DNA from 4 places in the Carnobacterium viridans genome. Region 3 is predicted to be linked to each of the others. Evidence: predicted binding sites of a transcription regulator. Region 3 holds the regulator's gene; each other region holds the start of a gene.

Region 1 (8,261 bases), 1.4 Mb from region 3:
AACAAGTAAAATAGACCATATGACCACTCGAGTAGATAGTATGACAAAAGATGTAGCTGTTAAACAAGCTTATATTTCTGATTTTACTCAGACAACAGCTGATTTTGGAGATTCTATCAACGATTTAAAACAAAATAGCACTAAAGTCGCTTCATACTTTCTTTCTAGTTCAAGGAGAAAAGTAACAGTTACTCCTCCTCGAATAACCAAAGTTGGAAAAACTGCTTTAAAGATGTACCAGAGTAGAAAAAACAGAACAAAAAAACGTTTTTCATTTAACTAAACTAAATCAATTTAGAAAAGGGGAACTTTGTTATGGCTAATAGTTTTACTAGAACTTTATTTGTAGGAGCTGCTGCTGCAGTTACTGCTTTATTACTCGCTCCTAAATCAGGAAAAGAATTACGACAAGATATCAAAACGCAAGCAAACGATTTGAAAGACCAAGCAATGGATCAAGTAAACAGTTTTGCTGATGAAGTAAAACAAAGTTACAAAGAAGTTGAAGAGGAAATCAGCTATACTGATCCTGAATTAGCTGCAACCATTGAAGATATTGAAACAGACTTAAATTTACACTCTGAACCACTTGATAATTCAGAATTCGTAGGTGCTGTGGAAGTTCCACCAACATCTGTAGTTGAAGACTTATCTAATGCTCCTGACTTATCTGTTGAAGATAGACGTGGACAATTATAAAAAGAGCGTGTGGAAAAAAGCGTTTAAATCCGAATCTTCTAACGCATACCTTATCTCTAAGCGACTAAAGCCGCAAGAGCTAGGGCAACTGGAGCAAACGTATCTACAGCAACTACAGGCATGATAAAGTGGCCCTCGGGTCTGCTTTTTGGAACACGTTTTAGAGTGAATAGTCGTATATAGAAAAGAGGCTGGAATTTTTTCCAGCCTCTTTTTTTTGATCACTTCATTATTTTTTATTCTTCACTGTGAACCCATACAGATATGGATCCAGCTTCTACAAGAAAATGACCATTTCCTTCTTCATCAATAGTTACAGTCTCCTTGCAATGCCCTAAATAATCTTCATAAACGAATCCCTTTTTATCTTTTCCTACAAACATATCTTTATATCCAGCTTCACTATTTGAAATGACTATAGCGCATCCTTTAAGGTGTTCTTCATTTCCAGAACGTGTCCAGCCAATGCAATTGCCATGATCAAAATAATCCGTTTGATCTCCATACGCATACTGTTTTTTTACATAAAGTAATTTATCGATTACTTCACGATGTGGTTCGATAGGATTTTCCCCTTTTATACCATAATAATCACCATAAAAGAGTACAGGATAGCCTTCTTTCCTTAGTAAGATGACTCCATACGCTATAGACTTAAACCAAGGTTCAACAAATGATTCAAGTGATTGGTTTGGCTGTGAATCATGATTATCTACAAATGTGACAGCTTGCATTGGATTGTTTTTAATTAATGTTTGATCAAATAAATGTGTTAAATCAAATTCTTGTCCCATTTTAGAAGCGTTTTCTAATTGATGGTGTAATCCTACATCAAATAAATCCAACTTGTAATCTTGACTATCTAAATAACTATTTAAGTTTGTATAGTTTTGGTCCCAATATTCTCCTACAATAAAGAACTGTTTGCCAAAATTAGCTTCTATACTTTCACGAAGTTCATAAATAAATTTCTCATTTATGTGTTTAACAGCATCTAACCTAAATCCATCCACTCCAGTTTCTTCAATAAACCAGTTGGCCCATTTTTTTGTTTCTTCAATGACTTCAGGATGACTATAATCAATATCCGCAAACATCAAGTAATCGTAGTTTCCGTATTCATTATCTACCGTCTCGTCATCTGCCCAACCCTTATGTTGTCCTTCAATACGATAAATGGCTTTTTTTTCATTTTCTTGATTGTAGTCTGTCCCAGAAAAATGATACCAGTGCCAGTGAAAATCAGAATACTTTCCTTTTCTGCCTGGGAACGTAAACTCTGTCCATCCTTCAATTTCATAAACATCACTAATCTTTTGATTACGATCATCTGGATTCACTTCAGCCGCTTTAAATCGTTCAGTTCCATCTGCACCTGCTTTATGGTTCAAAACGACATCTGCATAAACCTGTATTTCATATTTATGTAGCTCTTCAATAGCTGCAATTAGTTCTTCCTTAGTACCATATTTCGTACGTACAGTCCCTTTTTGATCGAATTCTCCTAAATCATATAAATCATAAATACCATACCCGTTATCATTTTTATCCATACCTTTAAAACAAGGAGGAATCCATACACTGGTTACACCAATTTCATGTAGGTGCTTTGCATCTTCTTTTAACCGTATCCAATGCTTTCCATCATTTTCTACATACCATTCGAAATACTGCATCATTAGTCCATTTTTGTGCATAATCTTCATCCTTTCGATAACTAATCTGTTATTTGATATCTTGCTTGTTCAAAAATTTAATTTTATTGATTTTAGCAATTTTACCATTTTTCTATCAAAAAGAATAATAACAAGAATTTCTTTTGCAAGTCACATTAATCGACAACTAATTCTAAACCAAGTATAGTTACTTTATCAAATAAAGGAGGTTATCTAGATGAAAGCATTGGATAGTATTGCGTTAGCACTATTAATTGTTGGCGGTTTAAACTGGCTCTTGGTTGGACTATTTGAATTTGATCTCGTTGCTACAATTTTTGGCGGACAAACATCGTTGTTATCTAAAATTATTTATATCATCGTTGGTTTATGTGCATTGTATTCCTTGAAATTCTTCCCTTTATTAAATTCAGATCGCAGAGATAGACACTAATATATGAAAAAAAAAATGGATTCAACAGTAAACTGTTGAGTCCATTTTTTTTCATATACACTTGATTCTTCTACCCAAGAGCTACATCTAAAATCATCATGATTGTAAAACCAATCATCAACCACATAGATGCTAGATCCTTATTACCATTTTCTTGAGAACCAGGTATAACTTCCTCTGCAACAACGAAAATCATAGCTCCAGCAGCAAAACTTAAAGCATATGGAAGTAAAGGCTCCATTACTGTAACAGCTAATACCCCTACTATGGCAGCAATTGGTTCAACAGCACCCGAAAGTTGACCATAGTAAAAACTTTTCGCTCTAGACATGCCATCACGTCTCAGAGGCATAGACACAGCCGTTCCTTCTGGGAAGTTTTGTATCCCCATACCAATTGCTAAAGCAACTGCTCCAGCGATAGAAGCTTCTGGATTACCTGTTGCAACTGATCCAAAGGCAACCCCTACTGCTAAACCCTCAGGTATATTATGCATCGTGATCGCTAAAACTAATAATGTACTACGTTTTCTCTTTTGAGGATTGACCCCTTCAGCTTCTGTTGGAGGCATATTAGGATTTAGATGAGGTAAAACATTATCTGCACTCCATAAAAAGATACCACCTAACATAAAACCAATAGCAGAAGGCATCCATGCTGGTAACGGACCGCTTTCAGCCATTGAAAGAGCAGGCGCTAAAAGTGACCAAAAACTTGCTGCAATCATTACTCCTCCAGCAAAACCTAGCATGCCATCCATCAACTTTTGATTCACGTTCTTAGTAGAAAATACTAATGCAGCTCCTAAAGCTGTCATTCCCCATGTAAAGAGCGTAGCAATTATCGTTTGTACTAGTGGACTTAATGAACTCATAAATTCAATCAATTACTTCACTCCTTTTAATAATAGCCAACTATTTTATTCTTCCTCTTCAGTATAATGCTCTTTTATTTTTTTCACAAACAGTTGAATGCAGATGTCATGAACAAATAAAAAAGAGACGCAACAAACGTTTTCAAAATGCTTTCGCACCAACGTTTATTCGTCTCGTGGGTTTGGCACCCAATGGGCTGTGGGGGGCTCGAACCCTCGACCCGCTGATTAAGAGTCAGCTGCTCTACCAACTGAGCTAACAACCCGTTTTTTACCTTCTTGCTTACAAAATATAGTTTAACACATTTTATTGTTTTTATGTAAAAAACAGCAAAAAAAATCCTTTTTCTAACTTTTATCAACTAAAAAATTAACCAAACAAAACAGCTTTTTGCTTGGTTAATCGTTAATTTATTAAACTTGCGCCCAAACACTTTCTAAGATGTTTGTTTGGTCGCGGTCAGGTCCAACTGAAAACGTTGAAATACGAACACCCACTAATTCAGAAATGCGGTGTACATAATTTCTTGCATTTTCAGGAAGCTCTGCTAAAGTACGACATCCTGTAATATCTTCACTCCAACCTGGTAACTCTTCGTAGATTGGTGTACATTCAGCTAACTCTTTTAAACTTGCTGGGTAATGTAGAATCTCTTCTCCATTGCGTTCATAAGCTGTACAAATCTTAACTGTCTCTAAACCACTTAAAACATCAATTGAATTTAAAGAAAGATTAGTGATCCCAGATACTCGTTTTGAGTGACGCATCACTACAGTATCAAACCAACCAATACGACGTGGACGTCCAGTAGTTGTACCATATTCACGTCCAACATCACGGATACGTTGTCCTACTTCGTCAAATAATTCAGTTGGGAACGGGCCATCTCCAACACGTGAAGTGTATGCTTTACATACGCCAACTACTTTATTAATTTTCGAAGGGCCGACACCACTACCAATAGTTACTCCACCAGCTACTGGATTAGAAGAAGTAACGAAAGGATACGTACCTTGATCGATATCCAACATAACCCCTTGAGCTCCCTCAAATAAGACACGTTTGCCATCATCTAAAGCATCATTTAATACTACTGATGTATCACAAACATACTGTTTAAGTTCTTGTCCATATTGATAGTACTCTTCAAAAACATCTTCAAAGTCAATTGCAGTAGAATCGTACATTTTTACAAAACTACGATTTTTTTCTTCCAAATTAATGCGCAAACGTTCTTCAAAAATTTCTTTATCTAGTAAGTCAGCAATTCGGATACCAATACGAGCAGCTTTATCCATATATGCTGGTCCAATTCCCTTAATTGTTGTTCCGAGTTTTTGATCACCTTTAGAATCTTCTTGTAATTGATCTAACTGAATATGATAAGGCAGAATAACATGAGCACGATCAGAAATACGCAGATTCTCTGTTGTTATTCCTTTGTCATGTAAATAAGCTAACTCTTTAATAAGTGCTTTAGGATTTACAACAACACCATTTCCAATAACACTGATTTTTTCTTTAGAGAAAATTCCTGATGGGATTAAATGCAGTTTGTAAGTTTCACCATCAAATTGGATAGTATGTCCCGCATTGTCGCCACCTTGATAACGTGCAATAACTTCCGCATTTTCGCTTAGAAAGTCCGTGATTTTACCTTTTCCTTCATCGCCCCACTGTGTACCAACGACTACTACTGAAGACATATGAACACCTCATTAATTTTTTTTTACCCAAATACTTGTTAATTTTAGCAGTAAATGATAATTGTTTCAACAAAAAAGCGAATATTTTTTTTTATTTCAACTAAAAAAATCCACATAAACGAACATTAATTTTTTATTACTAAAAAAAAAAGACAAAATGCGAACAATACTTCGCATTTGTCTTTTTAACGTTGTACCATATCATCTGGATAATAACTTAATGAAGAAAATTTATTATACTCTTTTATAAATAAAAGTTTAACAGTACCCCTTGCACCACTTCTGTTTTTTTCGATAATGACTTCTATCACATTGTCTTCACCGGCAGATCCATGATCGTCGTCATCTTCTCCTTCTTCACGATCATAATAATCATCACGATATAAGAAGGCTACGATATCAGCATCTTGTTCAATTGATCCAGATTCACGTATGTCACTTAAAACTGGACGTTTATCTTGACGTTGTTCCACACCACGCGATAATTGAGACAACGCAATAACAGGAACTTTTAATTCTTTTGCTAATTTCTTTAACTGACGAGAAATTTCAGAAACTTCTTGTTGTCTGCTTTCACGCCCAGTACCTTCAATTAATTGCAAATAATCAATTAATACTAAACCAAGATTCCCTTTTTCTTGTTTTAGTCGACGACATTTAGCCCGAATTTCAGCTATTCTAATTCCTGGTGTATCATCGATGTAAATATTGGCTTTTGATAAGCTACCCATAGCTACAATCAGGCTTTGCCATTCTTCTTCTGATAACGTCCCCGTTCTCAAATGGCCAGCATCGATACTTCCTTCTGCACAAAGCATCCGATTGACCAATGATTCTGCTCCCATTTCTAAACTAAAAATGGCAACTGTTTCATCTGTTTTTGTGCCTATATTTTGAGCAATATTTAAAGCAAATGCCGTTTTCCCTACAGCGGGACGTGCAGCTAAAATAATCAATTCTTCTTTTTGAAGTCCAGCTGTCATTTTATCTAGAGCTTGATAACCAGTCGGCAAGCCTGTAATTTCTTCATTATTTTGATAAAGTTGATCTATCTGAGCAATAGAACTGTTCAACACGTCTGAGATGGCTAAAAATCCGCTCCTGTTGCGCCTTTCAGATACTTCCAGAATACTACGCTCTGCCTCATCTAAAATTGAAGCTAGCTCATCTCCTTCTTCATATCCTTTGGTCACAATATCTGTTGCTGTGTGGATTAAATTTCTTAAAATAGCTTTTTGTTCTACTATTTTTGCGTAATATTCCATATTAGCAGCTGTTGGAACCGACACAGCTAACTCGGCTAGGTAAGCCATTCCACCAATGTCTTCTAACTGGTTTTTAGACTCCAAGGCATTGGTTACCGTAACGATATCAATAGCTTCATTATGGTTATTTAATTCCAGCATTGCTTGAAAAATCAACTGATGTCCTCGACGATAAAAATCTTTGGACTCAATAAATTCTAAAGCACCGACAACCGTTTCAGGATCTAAAAATATTGAACCTAAAACAGCTTGTTCTGCTTCTATACTCTGTGGTGGTAAGCGATCTTGAAAAGCTTCTTGTACCAATAAATTCTCTCCCTTTCACTATCAACAGTACGATTATTTTCCGTAAAATAGTTGTATTCAATTCTGTTATTTTACCTTAAAAGGACTTGAAACACAATCTAGAAAACAGAACATTCGTTCCACGATTGTTCTGTTTAAAAAAAGCATTTGACTCTTATAATGCTACTGAGCCAAATGCTTTTTTTGCTAATTTAATTTTCTGGTAGGACTCTTACCGTTATAGTGGCAACTACCTCTGGATGAATTTTTACATCAATTTTCATTGACGTTAAACTTCTAATAGGAACAGGTAATTCAATTTTACGTTTATCAAGCTTTATGTTTAACTGTTTTTGAGCTGCAGCAGCAATTTGTTTTGTTGTAACGGAACCAAATAAACGACCATCTTCAGCTGCTTTTGTTTTGATTTCGATTGCATTTTCATCTTTTTCAAGAAATTCCTTTATCTTTTTAGCTTCTTGTAGAATCTCTTCTTCTTTTTTCTCATCAGCTTTTATTTTACCATTTAATTCACTTATACTAGCTGAAGTAGCTTCTTTCGCTAAGTTGTTTTTCAATAAAAAGTTATGTGCATATCCATCAGCAACGTTTTTTACCTCGCCTTTTTTACCTTTACCTTTTACATCCGCTAAAAATATAACTTTCATAATGTTATTCCTCCTTAATTTTGTTTAAAATAACTTCACTCAATTGTTCTTTTGCTTCTTTTATCGTCATGTTATCTAATTGCGTAGCTGCATTAGATAAATGTCCGCCGCCACCAAGCTGTTCCATGATAACTTGTACATTAATTTCACCTAAACTGCGAGCACTAATGCCAATTTTATTATCTGTACGTTTAGTAATGACAAAAGCTGCATCTATCTTAGACATTGAAAGCATGGTATCAGCTGTTTGTGCTGCTACCACTGTATCATAAATAGTATTCTCTTCACCAACAGCAACGGCTATATTTTTAGTCACAAATTCAATGGTTTCAATTAAATGACTACGAAGAAGGTAGGTTTCTTTATCTTCTTTCAATAGTCGTTGGATCATAACAGCATCTGCACCGCAAGATCTTAAGTAACTTGCAGCATCAAAAGTACGAGATCCTGTTCTAAGAGAAAAACTATTGGTATCTACAATAATACCGCCTAATAGCGCAGTAGCCTCAATCTTATTGATGGGATCTGCTTCTTTCGATTGGTACTCGAACAGCTCTGTAATCAGTTCTGCTGACGAGGAAGCATAGGGTTCAATGTAAACTAAAGCTGGATTTTCTGGAAAAGCTTCTCCACGACGATGATGATCAATAACAA
Region 2 (8,261 bases), 2.0 Mb from region 3:
TCAAATATCAAAAGTGCTGAAGAACAATTGCAAGAGTATCAAGAACACTACCCTAAGCAAGATTTTTATGCATTGTCTTTAGATATGACTCAAGAAGAAGGAATTCCTCTTTTCCTGAAATCTATTTTTCAATTAGATGCTGTGATATTTGCAAGCGGCTTTACGACGTATCAATTGTTAACCGAAGTCTCTACTGTGGATATGGATCATATGTGGGCAGTACATGTTAAAACACCAATTGTATTGCTTCAACATTTACAGTCTAAATTAGCTCATTCTAGGAATGGAAGAATCATTTTTATTAGCTCGATTTATGGTGAAACAGGTAGTGCGATGGAAGTTCTTTACAGCACAACAAAGGGTGCTCAATTAGCTTTTGTAAAAGCTTATAGTAAAGAAATAGCTAGTTTGGGGATAACAGTAAATGCGATTTCTCCAGGAGCTATTGCTACGAAAATGAACCAGGATTTTACTTCAACTGAAGTAAAAGAACTAGAAAATGACATTCCTTTAGGGCGTTTAGGTAGTGTATCTGAAATCAGTTTTTGGGTTATGCAACTAGTAGATAAAAGAAGTGCATATATGACTGGTCAATCTATTGTCATCAGCGGTGGTTGGCTAAAATAAGAAAATTTAGTTATGCAGTATAAAGAAAAATTAATGTTTCTAAAGTATCAGGTATGTTATAATTCAAATAATATGAGATTTTCTCTCTAAAAAAGAGAACAGGTAGGTGAGACAATTGAATGAAATTGGTGAAAAATTAAAAGAAGCAAGAAAAGCTAAAGGTTATACTTTAGATGATTTGCAACAAATGACTAAAATTCAAAAACGTTACTTAATTGCTATTGAAGAAGGCAATTATGATGTCATGCCGGGAAAATTTTATGCTCGTGCATTTATCAAACAATATGCGGATACTGTTGGCTTAAATGGAGACCAATTATTAGAAGAATATACAGATGCGGTGCCTCATACCCATGATGAAGAATATGTAGAAAAAGTCTCTACGGATCAAACCCGTGTTGGAAAGAATACAGAAAGTGTGTTTTTAACAAAAGTCCAAGAGTATTTACCTACAATCTTAATTGGCATTATAGCGGTAGCTATTATAGCAGCCATCTATTTTGCAGTAATTAAGACAAATAATCAAGGTGATGAAGAAATGATTACTAAAGATTCTGCAGCAATATCTGTTTCTAGTGCAGATTCTGCAGCAACTGAAGAATCTGAATCTGCAACGGAATCCTCTAAAATAGCTGAATCTGAGGAAAGTGAAGAAAATCAAGGGATAGAAATCATTTCCTCTACTGGATCTGCTACAACTTATTCCGTTACAGGAAGTTCCGAAGGCAATACTTTAACACTAACTGCAACGGGTGGAGAATCTTGGATCAGTGTTGAAGCAGATGGAACAACCATTGATGCTCAATTAATAACGGATGGCTCTAACTTAGAAACAGAGGTTCCAGAAGGTACTTCAACATTAGTGGTTATCATTGGAAATGCTCCTGCAACAGAAGTTAATCTTAATGGTGAAGATATCTCATATGCTCCGGAAGCAGAAAATTCTGTTCGCCAAGAAATTAAATTTCAATTTGAATAACCCTTAAAATGAGAGTTTAAAAAGGCTATTGGGCAAGGATTTTAATAGTAACAGGCATATATTATTGGAGAGAGGAAGCAAAAAATTGAATTTACCGAATAAACTTACAGTATTGAGAATATTTATGATTCCAATATTTGTTATTGTAGTATTGGCACCATTTGATTGGGGCGTTTTTCAACTTTTAGGATCAACAATTGAAGTTACACAGTTGGTAGGGGCAGTTTTATTTGCTTTAGCAAGTTTTACGGATTGGTTAGACGGTAAAATTGCGCGTGATCGAGGATTAGTAACAAATTTTGGTAAATTTGCCGATCCCTTAGCTGACAAAATGTTGGTAATGACAGCTTTAATTATTCTAGTAGGGCAAGACTTAGCTCCTTCGTGGGTCGTATCTATTATTGTTTGTAGAGAGTTAGCAGTTACTGGATTAAGATTGCTATTAGTAGAGCAAGGTGGAACTGTTTTAGCAGCTGATTGGCCAGGAAAGATTAAGACAGCTACTCAAATGGTTGCCATTATTTTATTATTGGTTGATAATTTACCATTTGAAGGTATTGGGTTGCCAATGGCCTCTATTATGTTATATATTTGTTTATTCTTCACCATCTATTCTGGTGTAGACTATTTTGTTAAAAATAGTGCAGTGTTTAAAGGTCCAAAATAAAAAATTATTAAAATAGGAAAGAATAATGTGGAGAAGACTGTTTTTAACAGGTCTTCTTTTTTTTACCTCTTAAAAAGTATGGTAAAATAGGAAGGCAGTAACTAGTCTTTTATGGTTCTTAAGGTAAGTCAAATAAAAGTTGCGGAACAGAATTCGCGTATTATAGAATTAGGAGTGAAGTAAGATGAACGCTGAAATCATAGCAGTTGGAACAGAACTTTTAATGGGACAAGTAGTAAACACCAATGCTTCTTTTCTCTCTCGCGAACTATCATTATTAGGGATAGATGTTTATCACCAAGTAGTGGTTGGAGACAATCCGAAACGATTATTAGAAGTTATAGAAGTAGCAGAAAAAAGAAGTGATTTAGTTATCCTTTCAGGTGGTCTTGGACCTACGAAAGATGACATTACAAAACAAGTATTGGCTGAACATTTAAATAAAAAACTAATTTTAGATACAAGTACTATGGATAAAATAAGTAATTTTTTTGAAAATAGCAAACGAGTAATGACAGAAAACAATCGATTGCAGGCTATGGTGGTTGAGGGATCTACTGTTTTAAAAAATGAAACAGGACTTGCAGCAGGGATGCTTTTAAATCAAGACAAACAAGCCTTTTTATTATTACCAGGTCCACCTAGTGAGTTAGAACCTATGTTTATAAAAGAAGTAAGGCCATTGCTAATGGACGGACGTCCAAATGAAAACCATCTTGTATCAAGAGTTTTACGTTTCTTTGGTATTGGAGAATCTCAAGTAGCTGCTGAATTAGATGATTTGATAGAAGAGCAAAAAAATCCTACTCTTGCTACATATGCTGGGAAGCATGAAGTAACCTTACGTTTAACAGCAAACGGAAGCACTGAGGAAGCATGTCATTTCTTATTGGATAAGGTGGAAGCTATCATCCAACAACGCATAGGAGGCTATTTTTATGGGTATGGAGAGGATAGACGTTTAGTAAATGTAGTGACAGATTTATTAAACGAACAAAATCTGACACTTACAGCTGCTGAGAGCTTGACTGGTGGTTCTTTTCAACACCTTATAACAAGTGTTTCAGGTGCAAGTGACTATTTCAAAGGTGGAATTGTAACTTATAGTAATGATGCAAAAACAACTATTTTAGGCGTTACAAAAAAAACAATTGAAGAGTTTGGTGTAGTCAGTGCTGAGTGTGCGATAGAAATGGCAAAAAAAGCACAAGAGATGTTTGATACAGATTTGGCTATCTCCTTTACAGGAGTTGCAGGCCCAGATAAATTGGAAAATAAAGAAGTAGGAACTGTATGGATTGGTATTGCTACTAAAGAAACAGCATTTGCTAAAGAGTATCACTTTGGTAAAGGGCGTGAAAATAATCGAGAAAAATCGATCATGTCCGGACTAGATTTGATTCGAAGAGTGCTACTAAATTTGCCTATAGAACAAAAAGTTTTGTAAAATGAAAAAGAAATCAAGCGATTAAAAAAGACCGAATGTTTGTTCGCTTTTTTCTTGCTTTTTTTATAAAAAAAAGGTATGATAATGTTTGTAGCAGATGAAAATATGAATGAATAATTGAATAATTAAATAATAAAAGAGACTCGAGGAGGATTTATTTAATGGCAGACGATCGTAAACAAGCATTAGATGCAGCGTTAAAAAAGATTGAAAAGAACTTTGGTAAAGGTTCCGTTATGAAACTTGGAGAAAAAGTTGATACACGTATTTCTACAGTCCCTAGTGGATCATTAGCATTAGATGTAGCATTGGGAGTTGGCGGATTTCCAAGAGGAAGAATTATTGAAGTATATGGTCCTGAAAGTTCAGGTAAAACAACGGTAGCTTTGCATGCTGTTGCTGAAGTTCAAAAACAAGGTGGAATTGCTGCATTTATTGATGCTGAAAATGCATTGGATCCAAAATACGCAGCTGCACTTGGAGTAGATATTGACGAATTGCTGTTATCTCAACCAGATACAGGTGAACAAGGTTTGGAAATTGCAGATGCGTTGGTTTCCAGTGGAGCAGTTGATATTGTTGTCATTGACTCAGTTGCTGCATTAGTACCACGTGCTGAAATTGAAGGAGAAATGGGAGACTCTCATGTAGGATTACAAGCTCGTTTGATGTCTCAGGCTTTACGTAAATTATCCGGTTCAATCAACAAAACAAAAACGATTGCTTTATTTATCAACCAAATTCGTGAAAAAGTTGGTGTTATGTTTGGTAACCCAGAAATTACACCAGGTGGACGTGCTTTGAAATTCTATGCTACGATTCGTTTGGAAGTTAGAAGAGCTGAACAAATTAAACAAGGTACAGATATTATGGGTAATCGTACAAAAATCAAAGTAGTTAAAAATAAAGTTGCTCCACCTTTTAGAGTAGCTGAAGTAGATATCATGTATGGTGAAGGTATTTCTCAAGTAGGAGAACTTGTGGATATGGGATCAGAAAAAGATATCATTGATAAAGCAGGTGCATGGTACTCTTATGGTGGCGAACGAATTGGCCAAGGGCGAGAAAATGCAAAAAAATTCTTCAAAGACAATCCTGAATTAAGAGCTGAAGTAGAACAAAAAGTTCGTGCAGCTTATGGTATTGGAGAAGCTGGTGAAGTAGTAGAAGAGTCTGAAACTGATTTATTAGAAGATTAACTGAACTAGAAGATAGAGAACAGCCAATAAGCGTCTAAGCTTATTGGCTTTTTTTGAAAATAGTTTACTACAAATGGATGAAAAAGGATTCTTAAAAGAAATGGATCAATACTATGAAAGTTTATGAAAGGGCTACAAAACCATTATTTAAGTTGACATGTCTCTTCACTACAATTAAAATTAAGTTATCTATTAATTTAACATTAGATAACGGGTAGGTTTTATTGGTATAAAGCTATTCATGTTCTACCAAATAATGGATAACTATTAAATGACAAATTAAATAAATGATACGGAGGTGGAAGAATGGATTTTAAAAGTGTTGCCTTCGCTATCGTTACTTTAGTTGTCGGTCTTATTGTTGGATATCTCGTCCGCAAAGCAAGCCACGAAAAAGAACTAGCTGGTGCTAGAAACACTGCAACTGGAATATTGGAAGAAGCAAAAAGAGAAGCAGAAACCATGAAAAAGGAAGCGATGTTAGAAGCGAAGGATGAAAGCCACAAATATCGAACTGAAATTGAAGCAGAGCTGAAAGAGAGAAGAAATGAAGTTCTAAGACAAGAAAATCGTTTGTTGCAACGTGAAGATAACATTGATCGCAAAAACGATAGCTTAGAAAAACGTGAACACACACTCGAGGCGAATGAAGAGAGATTAAGTTCTAGACAACTACATGTTAACGATTTAGAGAAGAAAGCTATTGAGTTGGTCGAGCAACAAGAAAATGAATTGGAACGAGTTGCAGCTTTATCACGAGAAGAAGCAAGACAATTGATTTTAAAAGAAACAGAAAATGAATTGTCTCATGAATTAGCCGTAATGGTAAAAGATTCTGAACAAAAAGCAAAAGAAGAAGCAGATCGAAAAGCTAAAAATTTAATTGCGTTAGCCATTCAGCGTTCTGCAGCTGATCAAGTTTCAGAAACGACAGTATCGGTTGTAACGTTGCCTAACGATGAAATGAAAGGCCGTATTATAGGTCGTGAAGGTCGTAATATCAGAGCACTAGAGACCCTAACAGGTATGGATTTAATTATAGATGATACACCAGAAGCAGTTGTACTTAGTGGATTCGATCCAATACGTCGCGAAATTGCTCGAATGACTCTTGAAAAATTGATCCAAGATGGACGAATTCATCCAGCTCGAATTGAAGAAATGGTAGAAAAATCACGTAAGGAAATGGATGAAAGAATCAGAGAAATTGGAGAACAAGCTACTTTTGATGTAGGAGTACATTCTTTACATCCTGATTTAATCAAAATTTTAGGACGTCTGAAATTTAGAACAAGTTATGGTCAAAATGTTTTAAGTCACTCTATTGAAGTGGCTAAACTAGCTGGTGTGATGGCTGCTGAACTAGGAGAAGACGTTACATTAGCTAAGCGAGCAGGTCTACTTCACGATATTGGTAAGGCACTGGATCATGAAGTTGAAGGTTCACATGTTGAGATTGGCGCAGAAATTGGAATGAAGTATAAAGAGAATGAAACAGTTGTTAATGCAATTGCTTCACATCATGGTGACGTAGAAGCGACATCTGTCATTTCTGTTTTAGTTGCTTCAGCCGACGCAATATCTGCAGCGCGTCCTGGTGCAAGAAGCGAATCACTTGAAAATTATATTCACCGACTTGAAAAATTAGAAAGCATTTCTAATGATTTCGAAGGAGTAGAACAAAGTTTTGCAATACAAGCTGGTCGTGAAATCCGCATTATGGTCAAACCTGAAAAACTTGATGATTTAGCTGCAAGTAAGCTAGCGCGTGATGTTAGAAACCGTATTGAAAGTGAACTGGATTACCCAGGACATATTAAGATTACGGTTATTCGCGAAATAAGAACTATAGAATATGCTAAATAAAGAGTAGTATAGAAACCGATATGAGTCGATGATAAATCTGACTTGTATCGGTTTTTTTTGGGACTGTTGTTGAAAATTAGTATTAAAAAAATGAATAAGAAAATAAAATAAAAAGGCCAGCTTTTATTTCGGTGCGTTTATTGTTAAAATATAGAAGATGATAAAGAGAAGAGGAATAATTGAATGAAATTATTATTTATTGGAGATGTTGTAGGTTCGATGGGCCGTGAAATGGTTCATGATTACTTACCTAAATTGAAAAAAATGTATAAACCACAAGTCACTATTTTAAATGGAGAAAATGCAGCAGCGGGTCGAGGCATTACAGAGAAAATTTATAAAGGTTTTTTACAAGATGGTGTGGATATTGTAACAATGGGAAATCATACTTGGGATAACCGTGATATTTTTGAATTTATTGAAGATGCTAAAAAAATGATTCGTCCGGCTAATTATCCAGAAGGAACACCTGGAAAAGGGATCTCTTATATAAAAGTCAATCAACTTGAATTGGCTGTTATTAATTTACATGGCCGAGTGTTCATGACGGATGTCGATGATCCTTTTAGAAAAGCTGATGAACTAGTTGAAGAAGCGTTAAAGCGTACACCATTAATTTTTGTTGATTTTCATGCAGAAACAACTAGTGAAAAGCAGTCAATGGGATGGTATCTAGATGGGAGAGTATCAGCAGTAGTTGGAACACATACTCATGTACAGACGAATGATGCACGTATTTTACCAAATGGAACAGCTTATTTAACAGATGCTGGGATGACTGGACCATATGATGAATCATTAGGTATGGATCGTGATGCTGTTTTAAGAAAATTTTTGACGCAGATGCCAACACGTTTTGAAGTTCCAAAAGAAGGAAGAAAAATTTTGTCGGGCTGTTTTATCGATATTGATGATAGTACAGGTGAAGCTAAAAAAATTGAAAATATTGTGATTAATGAAGATCGTCCGTTTAATGGCGGTTTTGAATAAATAGGATACAAGGGGGCGGGAAAAAGTGCCACAAAAAACTAAACAAACGCCTATGATGGAGCAGTATCTAGGGATAAAGGCAAATTACCCAGATGCTTTTTTGTTTTATCGCTTGGGAGATTTTTATGAACTATTTAATGAAGATGCTATTAAAGCTTCTCAACTTTTAGAAGTTACGTTGACGAGTCGGAACCGTAATGCAGACGAACCGATTCCAATGTGTGGGGTTCCTTATCATGCAGCAAAAGGGTACATTGATAGTTTAATAGAGCGAGGATACAAAGTAGCTATTTGTGAACAAGTAGAAGATCCAAAAACTGCAAAAGGTATGGTGAAGAGAGAAGTCGTTCAGTTGATTACACCTGGAACAGCTATGGATACAAAGTCTATGGATGCTAAAACAAATAATTATTTGGCTGCTTTAACGAGTACCCATACAGGACATTATCACCTAGCATATGCTGATTTAAGTACAGGAGAATTAAA
Region 3 (8,261 bases):
GCGGGTGCGGTTAGCGAATCTGGTAATGTCAAATTGATCGGTACTCAGACATTCGGAAAAGGAACGGTTCAAAATGTAGCTACATTTGATGATAATAGTGAATTGAAAATGACCGTTGCGAAATGGTTAACGCCAAGCGGCAAGTGGATTAATGAAGAAGGAATTAAACCTACTATTGAAGTACCTTTACCGGATTACGCCAATTTATTGATTATTGATAGTTCAAAAACATATCAATTAAAAGATGTTTCCACTGAGGTTGAAAACTTAGAAAAAGTATTAGAAGCGTTAAATTATCCTGTAGAATCAGTAGATGGATACTTTGATGAAGCCACTCAAGAAGCCGTCAAACAATTCCAAACAGAAAAAAAATTACCTGTTGATGGTATTGTAACAGGCGAAACGGCTATTCAACTCATTGAATCATTAAGAACTTTAATAGATGAAAATGATACTCAATATGAAGCAGCCATTAAAGAATTGCAATCTAATGCAACTGCTGAATAAACAGTGAGAGCTAGGAAAAATGAGTGTTAACAATTTGACGCCAAAAGAGAGATAGGAATTCGCTATCTCTCTTTTGGTTAAATCAATGTTTTAAATAAATAGTTATTTTTTTTGTTTTCTTGTATGATAGAATAAATAGATTGATTTGGAGCGAATGTAATGAAACAAAAGTCTTGGAAGGAATTTTCATGGGAATGGTTTAAGGCTTTCTTATTAGCTGGATCAATCACTGTTTTACTGCGAAATTTTATCTTTATTCCTATGACTATTGAAGGTTCTTCTATGATACCAACTTTTCAACAAGATGATCAGATCATAGTTAGAACCATCTATAATAATATAGAGAGATTTGATCTAGTTGTATTTCATGATTCGTCAAATCGAACACTTGTAAAAAGAGTCATTGGGTTACCGGGAGAGGAAATTCGCTACGAAAATGATCAATTGTATATAGATGATAAAAAAATAGCGGAAACATTTCTTGATAACAATTTAGTGAATCATGCTGGTGGGATATGGACTTCTGATTTCACTTTAGAAGAATTAACTGGAACTCAAGTAGTTCCAGAAAATGAGTATTTTGTATTGGGAGATAATCGCAGATCAAGTAACGATAGTCGCTATTTCGGTAGCATTCCACTAGATTCGATTATTGGCGAAACGTCTTTTACTTACTATCCATTTAATCGTATAAAGTTTATTCCATAAATAGTATAAGAAGGTAGGGAGATGCAATTGAGCAAAATTAACTTTTCTGATAATCAACACAAGAGTGAAAATACTTTCGAACCGAGAAACACGCGTCATCTTTCTCCAAGTCAAAAACGCAAAGAAAATAAAGGTCGTGGCAGTGAATTTCTAAGTACTGTACTGTATGGTGTTGTAGCACTAATTATTTTTTTACTCATTCGACATTTTCTTTTTGCTCCGGTAAGTGTAGACGGTGAATCAATGGAACCTACTTTAGAAGATCACGATCGTTTGATTTTAAATAAAATTGACAAAATAGATCGTTTTGATGTGGTTGTTTTCCCAGCTCCAAGTGAGCCGGATAAACAATATATCAAACGAATTATCGGTCTACCAGGAGATACGATTCGATATCAAGATGATGTATTGTATATCAATGAAAAACCGGTTGAAGAAGAGTATTTGGAAAAATCCATCGAAAGTATGACACCAGGAGATAATTTAACAGAAGACTTCTTATTAGCTGCTAAAACAGGTGAAGAAACTGTTCCCGAGGATACTTATTTTGTAATGGGGGATAATCGCCAAAATTCAAAAGACAGCCGATTTAGTGAAGTAGGGTTTATAGATGCGGACACTGTTAGTGGAACAACCAATCTTCGTATTTGGCCAATTGAAAAATTTGGTTCAATTGACGAGGATTAACAAATGAAATAAAAAAAAAGAATGCAACAATAAGTGGTTCTTTTTTTTGTGTAAATAGAAAGGTGAAAATTAAATGACCATTCAATGGTTTCCAGGGCATATGGCAAAAGCAAGACGTCAAGTAACAGAAAAAATAAAGCTAGTCGATATTGTTTTTGAACTAGTAGATGCAAGACTGCCTTTATCAAGTCGCAATCCAATATTAGATGAAATCATTGGAGAAAAACCAAGAATCATCATTTTAAATAAAAGTGATTTAGCGGATCCATTAGAAACAAAAAAATGGGTAGCGTACTTTAATGATCAAGGAATTGCTGCTGTTCCAATTGTTGCTCAAGAAGGAACAGGCATGAAACAATTGATGGGAAAAGCAAAAGAACTGTTGCAACCTAAATTTGATCGAAGAGCGGCTAAGGGCATAAAACCTCGTGCAATTCGAGCAATGAGTATTGGAATTCCTAACGTTGGAAAATCAACATTGATCAATCGTTTTGTCAAGAAAAATATTGCTCAAACAGGAAATAAACCGGGTGTAACAAAAGCACAACAGTGGTTGAAGTTAGGTAAAGAATTGGAATTACTGGATACGCCTGGGATTCTTTGGCCGAAGTTTGAAGATCCTGAAATTGGAAAAAAACTGGCTTTAACTGGAGCCATTAAAGATACAATTTTACAGTTAGATGAAATTGCTATGTATGGATTAGAAGAAATGAAAATTCGAAATCCGGAAATGCTTGCTAAACGATACAGATTAACAGAAGAAGAATTAAATCTTGAATCGCCAGACCTGCTGATGTTAATCAGTGAGCGAAAAGGGTATAAAGATGATTATACTCGCGCAGCTGAATTGATTGTTTTTGAAATTAGAAGCGGTAAAATCGGGAAGTATACATTAGATATAGCGCCGGTTTCTTTACCAAAAAGGCAGGATATAAAATGGGAAAACCGCTGACCATTAAAGATATAAAAGAACTATTAGCGACTGTCACTCACCCTGATGATGAACGGTTGGTTTTAATCAAGAGTGATTCTCGTAAAGGTGTATTAAATGCGTATAAATCTTGGGAAAACCAAATAAGAAAACAACAATTGATTCTCGAAAAACAACAAGAAATGCTGCAAATTGAGCAATTCTTTTGGGAAAAAGGGACACAATTTATTGCTGGAATCGATGAGGTAGGAAGAGGTCCATTGGCTGGCCCTGTTGTTGCAGCTGCGGTCATCTTGCCGCAAGACTTTAATGTCTTGGAAATCAATGACTCTAAACAATTATCAAGTGTAAAAAGAGAAATGTTATTTGACCAAATTCAAGAATCTGCATTAGCTATTGGAATTGGCATAAAAGACCATCAAGTAATTGATAAAGTTAATATTTATGAAGCAACTAAATTGGCTATGATTGAAGCGATTGAGCAACTGCCTCAATCGCCAGAACAATTGTTGATCGATGCAATGCATCTACCGGTCACTATTCCCCAAGAAAGCTTCATCAAGGGAGATTCAAAAAGTTTGTCTATAGCTGCTGCTAGTATTATTGCAAAAGTAACAAGAGATAGAATGATGGCCGAATACGATACAGTGTATCCGGGATACGGTTTTTCTAAAAACGTAGGTTATGGAACAAAAGTCCATTTAGAAGGTTTAGAAAAGCACGGAGTATGTCCTATTCACCGAAAAACTTTTGCGCCTGTTAAAAATTTATTAGGCTGAAGAAATTTTTAGCGCAATAATAAACTAAATTGTTGTACATTTAAAATGATAAAATAAAAAAACGAAGAACCGGGATAACCCCGTTCCTTCGTTTTTTTATTGAATATGACTACGATACAATCCAATTACTTTGCCTAAAATGGTTACTTCATTAAGTAGAATAGGACCCATAGTGTCATTTTCTGGTTCTAAGCGATAATGATCTTCTTCTTTATAAAATCTTTTACATGTTGCTTCATCTTCTACAGTCATAGCAATAACAATATCGCCATTATTTGCAGAGCTTTGTTTACGAATAATCACTTCATCACCATCAAAAATACCTGCATTGATCATACTTTCTCCACGTATGGTCAACATAAATAAAGAATCATTTTCAAATTGCAAGTTTGGCGGCAATGGGAAATAATCCGTCGCTTCTTCTACAGCTAAGATGGGTTCACCTGCTGTTACTGTTCCCAGTAAAGGGATTTTATCAAGAGCAATGCCTAATTTTGATAATCCTAGTTGAGTTAGTTCTATTGCTCTCGGTTTGCTAGGATCTCTTTGGAGGTAACCATTCTTTTCTAATCGAGAAAGGTGACCATGAACGGTTGAAGTAGAAGATAAAGAAACAGCCGTTCCGATTTCTCTTACAGTTGGAGGATAACCTTTCAATTTAACTTGATTATATATATATTGTAGAACTTCAACTTGTCTTGATTCGGGATTTTTACTCATAATATATATAAACACCTCGTTTCTATTATTTTATCACTTTAAGATTACCATATATGATAGAACAAATCAAACAAACGTTCGTAGATTCAGAGGATTAAAGAGTGTTTTTTTCAGAGAAATTTGTTATAGTTGACTAATAAATAAAAAAGTGGAGTGATTCGATGTTGCCAAAAGAGCAATTAGACAGAATAAATGAATTAGCAAAAAAATCAAAAAACAAAGGATTGACTATCCAAGAACAAGTTGAACAAAAGGAACTAAGAGATGCTTATATAACCGCTTTTCGTGGCGGAATGAGAAATACTATTGAAGGTGTAAAAATAGTAGATGAAGAAGGCACTGATGTTACACCCGATAAGTTGAAAGACATACAAAAAGATAAAGGTCTTCACGGAAGATAAAAGTGTTTGTTCAATGATGGGATAACCATGAAGTTCTCCCAGATAATAACATTCTAACCATGAAAGCGTTGCACTTGAATAGAAAGAATAGTAAACTAATAGAGTACTATAAGAGAGTCAAAATCGAAAGGATGATTTTTTTGTTTGATAACACAGACCAATTAGCAGTAAATACAATAAGAACACTAAGTATGGATGGTATACAAAAAGCCAACTCTGGGCACCCAGGATTACCTATGGGGGCTGCTCCAATGGCTTACACATTGTGGACTAAACAATTAAAAGTAAATCCAAAAAACTCGAAATGGTTCGACCGTGACCGTTTTGTATTATCAGCTGGACATGGATCGATGCTATTATACAGCTTGTTGCATTTAGCTGGATATGACGTTAAAATTGATGATTTAAAACAGTTCCGTCAATGGAACAGTAAAACTCCTGGACATCCAGAAGTGAACCATACTGATGGTGTAGAAGCAACAACTGGCCCACTAGGTCAAGGAATTGCAAATGCCGTTGGGATGGCAATGACAGAAGCTCATTTAGCTGCTGTTTATAATAAAGAAGGTCATACTATTGTAGATCACTTTACTTATTCTTTATGTGGAGACGGCGACTTAATGGAAGGTATCTCAGCTGAAGCAGCTAGTTTGGCAGCTCATTTGGAACTTGGAAAATTAGTTGTTCTTTATGATTCAAATGATATCTCTCTAGATGGACCGACATCTAAAGCTTTTACTGAAAATGTTGGACAGCGTTTTGAAGCTTATGGATGGCAACATATTCTTGTAAAAGATGGAAATGATTTAGAAGAAATTAATGCAGCAATTGAGACTGCAAAAGCTGAGACAAAAAAACCTACTTTAATTGAAGTGAAAACGATTATTGGATTTGGTGCTCCGAATGCTGGAACACATAAAGTCCATGGTGCACCACTTGGCGCAGAAGGAATTGAAGCAGCTAAGAAAGCATATGGCTGGGAAGGCGAAGACTTCTTTGTTCCTTCTGAAGTAGCAGAACGCTTTAAAGAAACAATGGTTGACCAAGGAGCTACAGTGGAAGAAGAATGGAAGGCATCATTTGAAGCTTACCGTACGGCATATCCAGAATTAGCAGAACAATTCGAGTTATCTTTAAAAAATGAATTGCCACAAAACTGGGATGCTGAATTACCAATATATGAAGTAGGAGACAATGCATTGGCTTCTCGTGTTACAAGTAGCCAAGTATTAAATGCTATTGCAAAAAAAGTTCCTTATTTATGGGGTGGTTCTGCGGATCTGTCTTCTTCTAATAACACGATGATAGCAGATGTAAAAGATTTCCAAGCTGGTCAATATGATGGAAGAAACATTTGGTATGGTGTTCGTGAATTTGCGATGACAGCTGCAATGAACGGAATCGTCTTGCACGGTGGAACCAGAACTTACGGCGGAACATTTTTTGTCTTCACAGATTACTTACGCGCGGCTGTTCGTTTAGCGGCTATATCTAAGTTACCGGTAACTTACGTGTTCACACATGATTCAGTAGCTGTTGGAGAAGATGGTCCAACACATGAACCTGTTGAACAATTATCTAGCTTACGTAGTATGCCTAACCTATCTATTCTTCGTCCAGCAGATGGAAATGAAGTTGTAGCTGCTTGGGAATTAGCGATCACTTCAGTTGATCACCCAACAATGTTGGTTTTATCTCGTCAAAACTTACCCGTATTGCCAGGAACTAAAGAAGGTGCGCGTACAAATGTTGCTAAAGGAGCTTATGTTATTTCTCCTCAAGCTGGTGAAAAACCAGAAGGAATTCTATTGGCATCAGGTTCTGAAGTAGCATTGGCTATTGAAGCTCAAAAAGCTTTGAAAGAAAGTGGACAAGATGTTTCCGTTGTTTCTGTTCCTAGTTTTGATTTATTTGAAAAACAAGATGCAGCATACAAAGAAACGGTCTTACCAAAAGAAGTACGCAAACGTGTATCTATTGAGATGGGTGCGACATTTGGTTGGGAACGTTATGTTGGTCTAGATGGTGCTTCAGTAGGTATAGATAAATACGGTGCAAGTGCCCCAGGAGCAACAGTTATTGAAAATTATGGCTTTACAGTTGAAAATGTTGTAAAAACATACAACAACTTATAAAAAATGGCCATGTAAGTTGAAAGTTTAACTTACATGGCTTTATTTTGTGAGTAATTAGGATGATTTGCGACTTTTTAGCGTAAGAAGTAGAAATTTTGTTTATTTTTCTACTAATATTTAGTACAATTAAGACTTAGAGGTTCGAAAGGAGTGAATCAAAAATGAATTTAGGTCTTGCTATCTTTTTAATTATTTTAGCCTTAGTTGGTGGAGCAGTCGCTGGTTTCTTTCTTGCTAGAAAATACATGATGGATTATTTCAAAAAAAATCCGCCAGTTGACGAAAATATGTTGCGTATGTTAATGATGCAAATGGGACAAAAACCATCAGAAAAGAAAATTAAACAAATGATGTCGTCAATGAAAACACAAACAACAAAAACGACTAAAAAGAAATAAGGACACATGCTGTCTTATTAATACTAACGTGCGAACAGATAGTTATCTGTTCGCGTTTTTTGGTTAACAGGATCATTAGTAAAGGGGTGAGGAAAGAAAATGGGAATTTATAAAAAATTAGGTTGGTTTTTTAAACAAGAAAAAAAAGCGTATATTACTGGTGTGTTATTTTTGTTTCTTGTAGCAATTATTCAATTAGTTCCTCCTAGGATAGTGGGAGTTATTGTAGATGAAGTTGGTCAAGGAACGTTAACGCTTAAAAGGTTGATCCAATGGTTAAGTATTTTAGTAATTGCAGCGATTGCAAGTTACCTATTTCGTTACATCTGGCGTGTAAATATTTGGGGAACATCTGCCAAATTGGAACGAATACTGAGAACACGATTATTTAACCACTTTACTGAAATGGACAATAGTTTTTTTCAAAAGTACCGTACAGGAGATTTAATGGCGCATGCAACGAATGATTTAACAGCAGTTCGAAATGTTGCTGGTGGCGGGATATTGACCTTAGCGGATTCAGTTATTACAGGAGGTACAACGATTATTGCCATGGCACTAGTGGTTGATTGGAGGTTAACGTTAATTGCATTGATACCACTCCCATTGCTTGCTATAGCCTCACGTGTTTTGGGTTCAAAACTCCATGAGCGTTTTAGAGGAGCGCAAGCGGCTTTTTCTAATATGAATGATAAAGCGCAAGAGAGTATATCAGGTATGAAAGTCTTAAAAACATTCGGGCAGGAAGATGAAGATGTTGAAGAATTCAGACAAAAAACTAAACAAGTAGTTGCTGAAAATCGAAAAGTGTATAAAATTGATTCGCTGTTCGACCCTACGATTACGTTTATCATGGGCATTTCTTATGTATTGACCATTATAATGGGTGGGAGATATATAAACTCAGGCACCATCACTATTGGTGAACTAATTTCCTTTATCAATTATATAGCTATGCTGGTTTGGCCGATGTTTGCTATTGGCCGATTATTTAA
Region 4 (8,261 bases), 2.0 Mb from region 3:
GCAATCACACTTATCATCCAAAGGCCCAAAATCGCGTTCATATTGTGCATTTTTAATAACCACTCGACCTTTACTGGTCATACATGTCCCATTACGAGCAATACGAGTAGGCAATACGCAATCAAACATATCGACTCCTCTCATGACACCATCGATCAAAGAATCGGCAGTTCCTACGCCCATCAAATAACGAGGTTTATCATCTGGAATAAGAGGTGTAGTGTATTCTAGTACTTTATTCATACTTTCCTTTGGTTCTCCAACAGATAACCCTCCTATTGAATACCCTGGGAAATCCATTGATACTAAATCACGAGCACTTTGTTGTCGAAGTTCTTTAAATCCAGCGCCTTGGATAATCCCAAATAATCCTTGGCTATCCGGTTTGGCATGAGCTTTTAATCCTCTTTCAGCCCAACGACTTGTTCGTTCAACTGATTTTTTTACGTAGTCAAAACTTTCGTCAAAAGGCGGACATTCATCAAAACTCATCATAATATCTGGACCTAGTTTATTTTGGATATTAATGGCTTTTTCAGGAGACAAGAACATTTTCGATCCGTTTAAATGGTTTCTGAAATGAACCCCTTCTTCTTCAATTCTACGCAAATCACTTAATGAAAATACTTGAAATCCGCCTGAATCGGTTAAAATACCTTTGTCCCAATTCATGAACTTGTGTAGTCCGCCTGCTTCTTCAACGATATCCTCACCCGGGCGCAGCCACAAATGATACGTATTGCTTAAAATAATATTTGCTCCCATTGACTCTAATTCTTCAGGAGCAATACTCTTTACAGTCGCTAACGTTCCAACTGGCATAAACATAGGTGTTGGAAACGTTCCGTGAGGAGTAATAATTTCTCCTAGTCTTGCACCTGTATGTTTTTCTTTTTTTATCAATCGGTATTTAATTGCTGGTTCTGACATGTTTCCATTCCTACTTTCGTTCTTCTTAAATTACAAATTCAGTGACTTTTTTTACCATTTGCAATTCTTTAACGCACAGTTTTTAATATTAACTCAATAACATCATCCAAATGAATCGTCTGTTCTTGTTCATCATCTTCTGAACACTCTTTTCTAGCTTTATCAACTAAAAGACTCATAATAGCACTATTAAACATAAAAACAATGGTTTCATACTGTTGATCAGTCAATGAATGATCCTTCGAAAATTCTTTTAATTTACTACAGAGTAATTGCTGAATGTATTCTTGTTTATAGTTAAAAATTGATTTTGTTTGTTCATTGCCTACTTCTTTAATCGTACTCAGAACAATCTGGCGATGCCTGTCAAAAATATCCGCAATAAAGCGACCGGACTGTTGCATTAAGTCCGTTGTGTCTTTAAAACTCTGAGAAAAAAACTTATCCACTTCATCAGTGATTTGTTTTGTGTGTTGTTTAAAAGCAGTATCTATTAAAACTTGTTTAGATTGAAAATTTTTAAAAATAGTTGTTTCATTAACTTCAGCTTTTTGTGCGATCATCTTTGTTGTAGTACTTTTATAGCCCACATGTGAAACTAAATCTAATGCCGCCTCAATTATACGTTGCTGCGTTTTTGTTAATGCTTCCGTGTTTACATTTGCCACTTCATAATGACCTCCAAATTTACCACACTTTTAAACAAGTATGCACTCACTCAATATAATAGTTTATCACATTAATTTTAGAAAACAAGTTATTTTTTAACTTTAAGTCACTTCACTGGTAACCGCTTTCTAATCGTGGTATATTATAAGTGGATAGAGAGATGCTCATATGAGTGAATCAGTTGAATTTCTTTAGTGTTTAGAAGTAGAAGAAGCAAAAAAATCAACATTCTGTTTTTAGTTACAAGATTCACTGTCACATTCGTTTAAAAATAAAGCTGGACCTTAGGCAACACAGTAGTTACGTTTTTTAAAAGTTTAAAGGCAGTTTAACCTAAGTAGTAAAGAAACTGTATGTCGTTTTAAAAGAAGTTCAAGTAAGTGTTTGTTTTAAACTATTCGCTGATTTGCTCCTATCCTCTCTAAAAACCAATAGAAGTTGGCCTAAAAAGCCAACTTCTATTTTTTTTGGGTTGTATGACAAATAGTGTTGATGCATCAAACTAAAATTTCTTCTGGAATGAACGGGTTTGCTTGTATAGAGCCATGAGACCGCCTGAAGCTTATCATCTTCAGGCTTTCAAGCCTCAAACAAAGCGTAATCGCTGAAGCGTCAACGCTCTGTAATTCGTATTGAATCCAATGCATGGCTACAAGCAACCCCTATTCTTCCAAAAATTTTGTATAATCAATTTTAGAAATCTACCAACACTAAAAATTATAGACCCTTTGTTTGTATTCAGATTAATGAAAGACTTTATTTAACAAACATGGCATCTCCAAAACTAAAGAAACGATATCTTTCGTCTACTGCATGTTGATAAGCAGCTAAAACGTGCTCTCTGCCTGCAAAAGCACTGACCAACATGACCAATGTTGATTTTGGCAAATGAAAGTTAGTTGAAAAAGCATCTACAACTTTAAAGGTATAACCCGGTGATATAAAAATATCCGTCCATCCGCTGTCTGCTTTTATTTCTCCATTAAACTTGGTACCAATCGTTTCTAGCGTACGAATAGAGGTTGTTCCTACAGCAATAATTCTACCGCCATTGTTTCGAACAGCTGTTAATTCTGCAGCAGATTCTTCTGTTAAACGATAAAATTCTGAATGCATTTCATGATCTTCAATTGAATCTACACTAACAGGTCTGAAAGTGCCAAGACCTACATGTAACGTTAAAAAGACCAATTTTACACCTTTTGACTTGATTTGTTCTAGTAGTTCTTCTGTGAAATGCAAGCCAGCTGTAGGGGCAGCAGCAGAACCGTTTTCTTTTGCGTACACGGTTTGATAACGTTCACTATCTTCTAATCGCTCTTTGATGTATGGAGGAAGAGGCATTTCTCCTAATGACTCTAAAACTTCTAAAAAGATACCATTGTAAGAAAAATCGATGATTCTTCCTCCATGAGTTAATTCTTCCATTACAGTCGCAGTCAGTCTTCCATCCCCAAAAGAAATGACATCACCCACTATAGCTTTCTTAGCTGGTTTAACAAGCGTTTCCCATTGATCTTTTTCTGTATTTTTTAATAACAATATTTCAAGATGTGCGCCTGTTGATGGTTTTACTCCGTGTAACCGTGCTGGAAGTACGCGTGTATCATTCATAACCAGTGCATCACCTTCATTAAGTTCCTCAAGGATATCCGTGAAGTGCTTATCGTCAACTTCTCCAGTTTCTTTATCTAAAATTAATAATTTTGAACTTGAGCGGTTTTCTAAAGGGGTTTGAGCAATTAATTCTTCTGGTAAATCAAAATCAAAATCTTTTGTTGTTAACATAGTCATACTCCTAATCTGTATAAGTAATTGGGTAACCGAGATGAGTGTAACCCATATGAGTTACAATTCTTCCACGTGGGGTCCGTTGAAGAAAGCCTGCTTGCAACAAATATGGCTCAACCATATCTTCAATCGTTTCAATTTCTTCTCCAATATTAGCTGCAATCGTAGACAATCCAACTGGTCCACCATGATAATTTTCAATCATCGTTTTTAATAATTTTTGATCAACAAAATCTAATCCTTCTTGATCGATTCGCAACATTGCCAATGCTTCATCTGCTATTTGTTTTTTTATCACACCGTTGGATTCTACTTGAGCATAATCCCTTACACGTTTCAACAAGCGATTTGCTACCCGAGGAGTCCCTCTCGATCGTCTGGCAATTTCAATTGCACCTGATTCGATTATTTCAGTATTAAAGATATCTGCTGAACGCAAAACAATATCACTCAGCTCTTCTACTGTGTAATATTCCATATGCGAGACAATGCCAAAACGGTCTCTTAAAGGAGCTGATAACAATCCTGCTCTTGTTGTTGCACCTACAAGAGTAAAAGGCGGCAACGGGAAGTGAACAGGGTGTGCAGTTGGTCCTTGTCCTACAATGATATCTACAAAGTAATCTTCCATAGCAGAATACAACATCTCTTCAACGAGTCTAGGCATACGATGAATTTCATCTATAAATAGAACATCTCCAGCTTCTAATTCATTCAAAAGAGCAACTAAATCTCCTGCCTTCTCGATTGCAGGACCACTTGTTGTTCGTATGGCTACGTCCATTTCATTTGAGATCACCATTGCCATCGTTGTTTTCCCTAATCCAGGTGGACCATAAAGTAAGACGTGATCTAGTGCTTCTTCACGATTCTTGGCTGCTTCTATATAAATCGACAATTCTCTTTTTACTTTTTCTTGGCCGATATATTCCGCTAAATAATGTGGACGTAATGATTTTTCTAACGAAATTTCTTCTGTTGTACTGCTATCACCGGAAATGATGCGTTCTTCTGGATTCATTGTTTTTCACCACTTTTCTTTTTATACACTTGGCTTACTTCTTCATCAATAATCGCAAAGCTTCTCGTAAATAAGCATCTGTCGATTCTTTATTTAATTTACGAATTTGCGGTTCAACTTTTTTGATCTCTTTCACACTGTATCCTAGCGCTTCTAGAGCTTCTACTGCTTCAGTAACATGATTGTAATTATTGGACAACACTAATTCCTGTTGATAATCAACTGTATTTTCTACTGGTGTAACTGTCAAGTCAGCTAATTTTCCTTTTAGATCTAAAACAATTTGTGACGCCGTTTTTTTACCCACTCCTGGAAATTTTGTTAAATAAGCGGCATCTTCATTTTCAATTGCTTGTACAAGACCTTGATGATTATCATTAGCTAAAATAGCTAATCCACTTTTGGGTCCAATACCTGAGACGCTAAGCAATTTTAGATACAATTGTTTTTCAGTATAATCTTTAAAACCATATAACGTAATGGCGTCTTCTCGAACAGCTTGGTGAACATAAATTGTTGCTTCCTCATTTAATTTACTTGAAAAGCGAAACGGGTTAGCTATAAACAATTGATACCCTATCCCGTTTGTTTCAAGGACAATGTACGCAGGACTAACAAATGTCACTATCCCTTTAATGTATTCATACATATTATTTTCTCCATTCACTCATTCTATCGTTGTACTAGATGCAAAAAGGCACACCTGTTCGCTATTTATTTTACCACATTTGCATCCATAAAAGGAGCTGCTACCTAAATAATCCTAGACAAAATAAAAAAGCACCCTCTAAACCGCATGAACAGTTAGAGAATGCTTTTTCTATTTAACTTACTACATTAAGCAAATAATTTGCGGTAACTGTCGTACCCTTCTTCTTCTAATTTATCCACTGGTACAAATCTTAGAGCTGCTGAATTGATACAGTAGCGTAAACCACCCTTATCTTGAGGACCATCCGGAAAGACATGTCCTAAATGAGAGTTTGCATCTGAACTTCTCACTTCCGTGCGTTGCATACCAAATTTTACATCCATTTTTTCAATAACTTCTTTTTCTTCAATTGGTTTTGTAAATGATGGCCAACCGCATCCTGCATCATATTTATCATTTGAAGAAAATAATGGTTTTCCACTGACAACGTCCACAAAAATACCGTCTTTATAAAAATCATCGTATTCACCTGTAAATGGACGTTCAGTAGCTTCATTTTGAGTTACTTCATATTGAATATCGGTTAACTTATTCTTTAATTCGTTTTTATCGTAGCTGTTCATGAAAATCCTCCTTTTTTATTCTACTTTCATTCTACACTTTTTAAAGAGTTGCTTCAATTCATTGAATTTAATTCATTAGAATTAATGAGGGTCTTGGATACGTTTAAACATTTTTTCCATATCTTTATTGGTAAAATGAATCAACACCGGTCTTCCATGCGGGCAATTATATGGATTTTCTGTCTTCTTTAAGTCTTTTAATAACGCTCTAGCTTCCGCATCACTTAAATAATGGTTTGCTTTGATTGAACCTTTACAACTCATCATGATGGCTGTAGCTTCTCTAAACTTAGCAACACTTATACTGCCTTGTTCCAACAACAGATCAATCATTTCTCTTACGATACTCTCTTCTTCACCTTGGTTGAACCATACAGGATGACTTCTTAATAGAAAACTATTCTGGCCAAATGGTTCTAAGAAAATACCCACAGTCTCCAATGCATCATTATTTTCTTTGATCTTGATTGCATCGCTATTTGGGTAATCCAGCATTATAGGTACCAATAAATCTTGCAGATTATTACTGACTTCGCCAATTTTTTTTCGGAAGTACTCGTATTTTATTCTCTCTTGAGCAGCATGCTGATCCAAAATATACAACCCTTTTTCATTTTGCGCAAATAAGTATGTTCCATGCATTTGACCAACATATTCTAGCGTTGGAAATTGGTCAACGAATTCAGTAGAGACCTTTTTTTTATCCATTAATTTACTGGCTGTTTTTAATGGCGATTCTTGGTGATAATTAACTAATTCACTGACTTGTTCATTTGGAATTTCTTCACCATGACTTTCTTGCGGAACATATTCAAATCGAGACTCTTGAGTATTTTCTTGCAAGAAAAACGGATCTTCTTCAGTCTCTTCTACACTAGCCTTTTCAAAAAAATTAGACTCATGATGAGAAGTTGAAGATGAATAATTATTTTCGGACTCTTTATTGTTTTCATTTTTTTCTTTTGAGTTTCTTTCTTGATGAAACTCAAACGTTGTCTGTTCAGTTCCTACCATTGGCAAGTCTGTTTTCTTTTTAAAAGATAAATTCTCTAAAGCATCAGGGATAAGTTGCTCTCTGCTTAGACTCTCATGAATAGCGGACTCTATCAATTGCATCAATTCTTTTTCTTTACTAATGCGAACTTCTTGCTTTGTCGGATGCACATTTACATCTACCAACAAAGGATCCATCTTAATTTCAATAGCAGCAACCGGATAGCGTCCAACCATAAGTTTAGACCGATATCCTGAAATAATAGCTTTATTTAATAAATAATTCTTAATGTAGCGCCCATTTATAATAATAGAGATGTAATTTCGACTTGCCCTCGTAAGTTCAGGTAATGAAATAAAACCCGACACTCTAAAGTCCAAATCTTCTTTCTTTATTTCTCTCATTTTTTTTGCTGTAGCAACTCCATAAATACCTGCTAGAGTTTGTTTCAGATCGCCATTCCCTGCTGTTCGCAACAACTGATTGCCATCGTGAATCAAGCGAAAAGCAATATTCGGGTGACTGATAGCCAATCGATTGACAATATCTGACACATTCGACAGTTCTGTTTGTAAACTCTTTACGTATTTTAATCGAGCAGGTGTGTTGAAAAAAAGGTTTTCTATTGTGATTTTGCTTCCTTTTCTTGCTTCATTCGCTTTTTCCTCAATAATTTTACCGCCTTTTAAAGAAAGGTACGTGCCACGTTCCCCACCAATCGATGTTTCTAGCGTAACCTCTGAAACAGAAGCAATACTAGGCAAAGCCTCACCACGAAATCCAAGTGTACGAATTCGGAAAAGATCATCACGAGAATAGATTTTACTTGTTGCATGTCGCTTGAATGCATTTTGAACTTCTTCTGGTTCGATACCTAGTCCATTATCAATAATCTGTATTTTTTTCAATCCAGCTTCTTCGATAAGAATGTCAATCTGGCTGCTTTCTGCATCAATTGCATTTTCAATCAATTCTTTCACTACTGAAGCAGGTCGCTCAATTACTTCGCCAGCAGCGATTTGATTAGCTAATACATCTGAGAGTTCTTGAATTTTTGCCATCTTTTCCATTCCTTCCTACTAACTATAATCAGTTCAATTTCTGTTGCCAATCACTAATGCAATTCAATGCTTCTAAAGGAGTCATTGTTAATAAATTCATCTTTCGAACAGCTTTAACGACTTCAGTCTCTGAATCTTCAAGTAAACCGAATAAAGAAAGTTGTCCTTCATCCTTCTCTTCAACTTTTCCTTTTTGAGAAGGCTTACTTGAAATTGACGTTTCGTTAGATGAATCTATTTGAGTAGAGCGATTCAACACGATTTCTTCTTTTTGCTCCAGTTGTTCTAAAATAACAGCTGCACGTGAAAGCAAATCATTAGGAAGTCCAGCAAGTTTAGCTACTTGAATCCCATAACTCTTATCTGCAGGACCAGGAAGCATTTTGTGTAAAAAGACTAATTCTCCCTCTTCTTCTACTGCACCTACATGGACATTTGTTAAGCGAGGCAGTCGTTCATCTAATACGGTTAACTCATGGTAATGGGTTGAAAATAACGTTTTTGCATGAACATTTTCATG

The links. Region 3 encodes LexA, which represses DNA repair genes until DNA is damaged. Its sites were predicted from a motif close to CNAACANNTGTTNG; they were not measured.
Region 1: dnaB (replicative DNA helicase) is a predicted target of LexA. The motif match lies at 7,068-7,081, and genes of this name have one in related genera.
Region 2: recA (recombinase RecA) is a predicted target of LexA. The motif match lies at 3,753-3,766, and genes of this name have one in related genera.
Region 4: ruvA (Holliday junction branch migration protein RuvA) is a predicted target of LexA. The motif match lies at 5,108-5,121, and genes of this name have one in related genera.

Annotation. Positions count from the first base shown of each region.
Region 1 is NZ_FNJW01000008.1:1,604,784-1,613,044, reverse strand. It holds gene BLT48_RS09250 (DUF948 domain-containing protein) at 1-283, shown strand, start outside; gene BLT48_RS09245 (YtxH domain-containing protein) at 316-699, shown strand; gene BLT48_RS09240 (alpha-amylase) at 936-2,396, opposite strand; gene BLT48_RS09235 (DUF378 domain-containing protein) at 2,593-2,808, shown strand; gene BLT48_RS09230 (ZIP family metal transporter) at 2,879-3,691, opposite strand; tRNA gene BLT48_RS09225 (tRNA-Lys) at 3,876-3,948, opposite strand; gene BLT48_RS09220 (adenylosuccinate synthase) at 4,097-5,389, opposite strand; gene dnaB (replicative DNA helicase) at 5,575-6,960, opposite strand; gene rplI (50S ribosomal protein L9) at 7,152-7,607, opposite strand; gene BLT48_RS09205 (DHH family phosphoesterase) at 7,612-8,261, opposite strand, start outside.
Region 2 is NZ_FNJW01000008.1:2,241,213-2,249,473, forward strand. It holds gene ymfI (elongation factor P 5-aminopentanone reductase) at 1-627, shown strand, start outside; gene BLT48_RS12275 (helix-turn-helix domain-containing protein) at 743-1,606, shown strand; gene pgsA (CDP-diacylglycerol--glycerol-3-phosphate 3-phosphatidyltransferase) at 1,692-2,273, shown strand; gene BLT48_RS12285 (competence/damage-inducible protein A) at 2,458-3,720, shown strand; gene recA (recombinase RecA) at 3,882-4,919, shown strand; gene rny (ribonuclease Y) at 5,226-6,785, shown strand; gene BLT48_RS12300 (TIGR00282 family metallophosphoesterase) at 6,969-7,775, shown strand; gene mutS (DNA mismatch repair protein MutS) at 7,801-8,261, shown strand, end outside.
Region 3 is NZ_FNJW01000008.1:222,911-231,171, forward strand. It holds gene BLT48_RS02555 (S41 family peptidase) at 1-507, shown strand, start outside; gene lepB (signal peptidase I) at 667-1,215, shown strand; gene lepB (signal peptidase I) at 1,237-1,902, shown strand; gene ylqF (ribosome biogenesis GTPase YlqF) at 1,976-2,854, shown strand; gene rnhB (ribonuclease HII) at 2,839-3,612, shown strand; gene lexA (transcriptional repressor LexA) at 3,709-4,332, opposite strand; gene BLT48_RS02585 (DUF896 family protein) at 4,494-4,733, shown strand; gene tkt (transketolase) at 4,865-6,868, shown strand; gene BLT48_RS02595 (YneF family protein) at 7,030-7,266, shown strand; gene BLT48_RS02600 (ABC transporter ATP-binding protein) at 7,366-8,261, shown strand, end outside.
Region 4 is NZ_FNJW01000008.1:2,251,146-2,259,406, reverse strand. It holds gene tgt (tRNA guanosine(34) transglycosylase Tgt) at 1-930, opposite strand, end outside; gene BLT48_RS12335 (TetR/AcrR family transcriptional regulator) at 999-1,598, opposite strand; gene queA (tRNA preQ1(34) S-adenosylmethionine ribosyltransferase-isomerase QueA) at 2,356-3,387, opposite strand; gene ruvB (Holliday junction branch migration DNA helicase RuvB) at 3,398-4,411, opposite strand; gene ruvA (Holliday junction branch migration protein RuvA) at 4,446-5,060, opposite strand; gene msrB (peptide-methionine (R)-S-oxide reductase MsrB) at 5,249-5,686, opposite strand; gene mutL (DNA mismatch repair endonuclease MutL) at 5,768-7,741, opposite strand; gene mutS (DNA mismatch repair protein MutS) at 7,770-8,261, opposite strand, start outside.